2 regions of the Robinsoniella sp. genome follow, and region 1 is predicted to be linked to the other one. Evidence: riboswitches for the same ligand, from Rfam matches in the RefSeq annotation. Region 1 holds a riboswitch; the other holds the start of a gene.
What was found. A riboswitch is a leader RNA that binds a small molecule or an ion and turns the genes downstream of it on or off. The one in region 1 is predicted to bind thiamine pyrophosphate.

Region 1 (3,174 bases):
AGTACAAAGGTCAGCTTAGTCGTTTTGCCGTCTGTTTTTGCCGTATTCTCAGACTGAGCTGATTCGCTGCCGTCTGACGCACTGCTTCCGCAGCCTGCAAGAGACATTGCCACAGCCAGGCTTAAAGTAACCGCTAATAATTTCTTTTTCATTTGTATTCTCCTCGTCTTCACTGTTTCAAAAAAGTTATTGTTTTGAATCTATGTCTGCTATTTCTTATGAAATTCAAATAACTATTTTAATTGATCCCAGGGCATTATCTTTTTACGCAGAACTGTTACCAGCCACATCAGAACCAGACTAATTGCTGATATCAGAAAAATTACTGCAAACATTTTGTCAAAGGAATAGGCACTCCGCACCCTGGTCATATATACGCCAAGCCCCTGAAATCCCCCCAGCCATTCCGCTATCACTGCCCCTACTACAGAGTAGGAAACAGAGATTTTCAGGCTTGTGAAAAAATTTCCCAGCGCTCCGGGAAGCTTCACATACCGGAATATCTGTCCCTGGCTTGCTCCCATTGACCGCATTAGATTCATAGTATCCTTATCTGCCGCCCGAAAACCTTCCAGAAGTCCGACTGCAATCGGGAAAAACGTTACGATTACAATCAAAGTCACTTTTGGTGCAACATCATATCCCATCCACAATACCAGAAGGGGTGCTATGGCAATTGTGGGAATCGTCTGGGTGATTACCATAATTGGATAAAATGCTTTATATACACCTTCAAAACGGTCCATCAATAAGGCAGCTAAAAATCCGGTTAAGATTCCAATCCCAAGTCCCAGAAAAGCTTCCACAAGGGTTGTCCCCAAGTGCATCCTTAATAAATTAAAATCACTTACAAATGCCCGGATTACTGCCATCGGTGACGGCAGCATAAAGGACGGCACCAGTTCAAACGAAGATGCCGCCTGCCACAGGATAAGTAAAACCAGAATTGCACTGATACAGTACAGCTTACTGGTGATGCTTTGTAACTTTCTTTTCAATCGTAAGTACATCTCCTTCCGGTTTATAGGAAACTTTAATATATGCCGCAACAGACGGTGCACCCGCGCGGATCGCAATATGCTGGCACTCTTTTATAATATCCATCAATTCATCGTAATCACCCTCAATTGCAGTCTCAAAAGGTCCTACGTAATAATTTAAACCTGTACTTTTAATATACGCAATTACTTCATCTACAATACGGATTAATTCCTCATCATTTTTAGCTTTCGGTAATGTTTGAATCGCTACACTTGCATTCATCTTTCTTCTCTCCATTTCTTATATGATTTTAAATAATAAAAACCCCATCTCACGATAGGGTTTTATCAATCAGCTGCAATTTTATCTGTACTTAGCAAAAACTGCTCCATTGGTATATTTCCCTACGCTGGTATGATCCAGATCAGGTTATGGGTCTAAACATTGGTGTAGTTTACTCTCAGCCGGGTTCTCCCGACTCCCCTATTTCATGTTTATCCGGTACAATAGAATTATACTGTACCAGTTTCATTTCATTATTTACTGCTTAAATATTTCTCGATATTGTTCATAGCTTCCTGCTCATCGCTGCCTTCTACGATGACATTAACATTTTCACCTGCAACCAGGCCCAAAGTCATCATACCCATTATACTTTTTGCATTCACTTTCTTGTCACCACATTCTACATGGATATCGCTCTCGTACTGGCTTGCCACCTGCACCAGAAGTGCTACCGGCCGTGCTTCCAATCCACTTGGAATCTGAATTGTGATAGGTTTTTTAATCATAATGTTTCTCCTCCTTGTTCTCTCTTAGCTCATCCGCTAAATTGCTTAATTTTCTCAATCTATGATTTACTCCTGATTTTCCAACTTGAGGTGTTAACAACATTCCCAATTCCTTTAGTGTCGCATCCGGCTGGGCCAACCGTAGTTCTGCCATTTCAGCCAATCCTTCGGATAAACTTTCAAATCCTGCCGTAGACTGAATATATTTTATATCTTCAATTTGTTTTACTGCTGCGCTGACTGTTTTATGAATATTAGCGGTTTCGCAATTTACCTTCCGGTTCACCTCATTGCGCATGTCCTTCAAGATCCGGACATTCTCTAAATTCATAAGTGCCACATGTGCCTCCATGATATTCAATATATCGACAATTTGTGCGCCTTCTTTAATATAGACAACATAATATTTCTTTCTGGCCACAATTTTTGCATCCAGTCCGAAACTATTTATAATCGCCTGCAGCTGTTCTGCCTTATGTATGGTCGTGCAGACAATTTCAAAATGATAAAACTTCTGCGGATCACTGATCGAACCTGCCGCCAAAAAAGCGCCTCTTATAAATGCCCTTTTACAGCATGTGTTCTGAATCACCATATTATTCACGATGGAAAGATTTTCTTCTACCTCCATATCCTTATTCAGGAGCTTGGCGGCCTTCAAAATCATAAGTGAATCTTCATGTCGTTTTACCAAAACTATATACACGCGGCTTTTTCTTACAGACATATTCTGCCTGATGGAAACCTCCGTCTCTATATTAAAGGTTTTTCTCAATAAAGTAAAGTACTTTCTTGCGACTGCGATATTTTCTGTCTGGATTCTGACACTGTATTTGTCTTTGCTGGAGATGGATATCCCGCCGCACATACTAATAATGGCGGCAATTTCAGCAATCTGGCAATGTCTCGCGCTGCTGGACTGTCTTGATAATTCTTCTTTGACATCGCTTGAAAAAGACATAACACACCTTCTTATCTATTAATATCCCTGTGTTCAATTTTCAGTCCGTATTCATCCTTGGGACCAAGGGTCTCGAACAGTCTGTTTGCCAATGTAACGGAACGGTGCTTCCCTCCCGTGCATCCGATGCTGATGACCAACTGATTTTTTCCTTCTATTATATAGTTTGGAATGAGAAATCCCACCATATCAGTCAGTTTTTTTAAAAATTCATGTGCTATGTCATAACCCATAACATAATCCTGCACTTCCCTGTCATTTCCGGTCTTGTGCTTTAATTCATCAATATAGAAGGGATTTGGCAGGAACCGTACATCAAATACCAGATCAGAATCACTGGGTATCCCATATTTAAAACCAAAGGATAAGATTGTAATCATAATATTTTTAAATTCCTGGTTCTGCACAAATATTTTATCCAATTCCAGCTTCAGTTCCCTG
Region 2 (3,174 bases), on a different contig from region 1:
TTGCAGGAATGGCTGATGCTTGTAAACTTAAAGCCATCCAAGACGGCAACCCTAAAAATGACGGTTTTCCTGGACGGGGAATCCCATACCAATGACTATCAGGCGGCAGACGGAACATTTCAGTTCGAGTTTCGCGCAGGCTATGACGATGCACCGCCCCAGACCGAGATAGTAACGGAAAAGCAGGCGGATAAAATAGTTACGAATAAAGTTACCACACCCGGACCGGTAAACAAGGTAGTAAGACAGGTAAAAACAGGCGATGATACTCCGGTTGTATTCTGGCTGGTGGCAGCAGGAGCTTCTCTTCTAATCGTAATCCTGGCGGCTGTATATGGCAAAAAGAAAAAAGATAAGCATGATTATTTTGCCGCAAAGTAAAAAAATCAAAAAAGGGCTACACGAAAGAGATGATGAAAGCAGCAGTCTGTTATAATCGTTTTAGAAGCAGGAAATAAATAGCTGGGACCTTATGTGAAAGCGTTAGAAACTGCCGGGAACAGTATAGATCGCAGATTCCGGTTTTGCAGAAAAGGGCGGAGGGATAATTATGAGTATGATAAGGAAAATAGACAGGGTGGTAATGCTGAGCTGCCTTTGTATATGCATGTTGATGGGGGCCATGACATTGCAGGTAAACGCAGCAGAAGAAAATACCTATACAGTTACCTATCGTCCCGGCAATATTGCAAGGTTCCGTGAACAGTTATATGCCGGTTATGTAGCCGAATATGGTGAAAACCAGGTATCCCGCAGTGATGCCACGGGAAGTATTAAAATCACAGTTTCTGCGGGTGCACCCTATCCCACAGCGCCGGATGCACAGGATCTGGTATTTGATGATGCACATAAAGGAAAATATTATGTGAAGACAGAATGGCGTCCCACTTGGGAAACTGTCACGGAAAATGGTGATTTTGTAGTGGATTACGGTGCTTTAACCGACTCTGTGGAATACACAATCCGGTTCGTGGATTCAGGCAGCGGCGAAGACGTTGCAACGCCGGTCATTACCATGGGGAATGTTCATGACCAGATCACATATACGGCAAAGGCAGTACAGGGCTATGCCTATGATTCTTATGTAAAACAGATGACCCTGACAGCAGATTCCGCTAAAAATGAAATCAGATTTCAATACACCAGTACGGAGCAGCCAACTACTCAGGTTGTACAGGTACCGGGAGAAACCATAACGAATACCACATACGAGCAGGGACCGGGTACAACCGTCAACGAAACGGTCACTGTACCGGGGGGGAACACCACGCCAACGGGCAATAATGCTTCTGCAGGCAATACCCAGGCAGATAATAACCAGGCAGATGGAACCACTGCGGATAATAATGCAGCGGCTAACCAGAATCAAGACAATGCAAATACGGTGCCAAACCAGAATGAAAACAATGTGAATATTACCGATGAAGAAGTGCCGTTAGCTGACCAACCGGAAGATACCGGCAGCACCGATGGTGCCAATGCTCCAGAAACCACTATGGCAACTGAAGAGATTACAGATGCTGAAGTTCCGCTGGCACAAAAGCCATCAGAAGACCTGTCATCCTCGGGCAAACCAATTATTTTAGGCAGTGCATTTGCAGGAATTTTGTTACTTGCAGGCGGCTTCCTGTATTTTATGAAGAAAAAGGGTAAGTGGTAACAACACACAGACTATTGACATTTAATACCTGTGCGTCTATAATAACAATAACTGAATAGCTATGCAGGGGAACTATTTATAGTTGAGATTGATATGTATATATCTAACCCTTTGAACCTGACAGTTAACACTGTGGTAGGGAGCATTCGATGAGTAATATTTGGATGTTCACTTTTTAGTGAACATTTTTTTATGAAAATATAGAGTGAACTGGCAGGTAAGCAATTACCTGTCTTTTTTCATGTTTAGAGCGAGTCAGAAAGCATCTTTCAGGGCATTTGCTATTCGTTAATAAAACACATAAGGAGGAACAGCAAATGCGCGCATATTACACGCAGATGGAAGCAGCAAAGAAAGGAATTGTAACACCACAGATAGAGACAGTCGCGGAAAAAGAAAAGATTGAAGCTGAAAAATTAGTGGAACTGGTAGCATCCGGGCAGGTGGCAATACCGGCAAATGTACATCATACTTCACTTTCACCGGAAGGAATCGGAAGCGGACTTCGCACCAAGATAAATGTAAATCTGGGAATTTCCGGAGATAGTAAGGATTATGACAGGGAATTGAAAAAAGTGCAGATGGCAATTGATTTTGGAGCTGAAGCAATTATGGACCTGAGTAATTATGGAAAAACACATGACTTCCGGGAAAAGTTAATTGATATGTCCCCGGCTATGATTGGCTCAGTTCCCATGTATGATGCAATTGGTTATTTAGAGAAGGATCTGCTTGAAATTAAGGCAAAGGATTTTTTGAGAGTAGTAGAAGCACATGCAGTAGAAGGAGTTGATTTTGTTACTATTCATGCGGGATTAAACCGCAGGGCAGTGGAGAGTTTCCGCAGAGCCGGCCGTAAAATGAATATTGTGTCCAGGGGAGGATCGCTGCTGTTTGCATGGATGGAAATGACGGGTAATGAAAATCCGTTTTATGAATTCTACGATGAAGTACTGGATATTCTGAGGGAACACGATGTGACAATCAGCATTGGGGATGCTCTGCGCCCGGGATGCATTGCAGACAGTTCCGATGCAGGTCAGATAGCAGAATTAATTGAAATCGGAAATCTGACCAGGAGAGCATGGGATAAGGATGTACAGGTGTTGGTGGAGGGCCCCGGACATATGGCAATGGATGAGATTGCTGCAAATATGAAAATGGAAAAGAGAATCTGCCATAATGCCCCTTTCTATGTACTTGGACCGTTGGTAACGGATATTGCACCGGGATATGACCATATTACATCAGCAATTGGAGGCGCCATAGCGGCTGCAAACGGAGCGGATTTCTTATGCTATGTCACTCCGGCGGAGCATCTGCGTCTGCCAGATGTGAATGATGTACGTGAAGGCATCGTAGCCAGTAAGATTGCAGCACACGCTGCAGATATTGCCAAAGGAATCAAAGGAGCCAGAGATATTGATAACCGTATGGCGCAGGCAAGGCAAAAGATGGACTGGAATGAAATGTTTGATATCGCAATAGATGGTAAGAAGGCAAAAGAGTATTTT

Region 2: linked by a shared signal. The riboswitch ahead of thiC (phosphomethylpyrimidine synthase ThiC) and the one ahead of ACH2DQ_RS09510 (thiamine-binding protein) in region 1 are both predicted to bind thiamine pyrophosphate.

The regions. Positions count from the first base shown of each region.
Region 1 is NZ_JAWYAJ010000205.1:3,066-6,239, forward strand. It holds gene ACH2DQ_RS09500 (ABC transporter substrate-binding protein) at 1-152, opposite strand, end outside; gene ACH2DQ_RS09505 (ABC transporter permease) at 234-998, opposite strand; gene ACH2DQ_RS09510 (thiamine-binding protein) at 967-1,263, opposite strand; TPP riboswitch at 1,366-1,476, opposite strand; gene ACH2DQ_RS09515 (HPr family phosphocarrier protein) at 1,518-1,772, opposite strand; gene whiA (DNA-binding protein WhiA) at 1,765-2,733, opposite strand; gene rapZ (RNase adapter RapZ) at 2,745-3,174, opposite strand, start outside.
Region 2 is NZ_JAWYAJ010000266.1:6,393-9,566, forward strand. It holds gene ACH2DQ_RS13170 (hypothetical protein) at 1-381, shown strand, start outside; gene ACH2DQ_RS13175 (hypothetical protein) at 551-1,660, shown strand; TPP riboswitch at 1,716-1,819, shown strand; gene thiC (phosphomethylpyrimidine synthase ThiC) at 1,978-3,174, shown strand, end outside.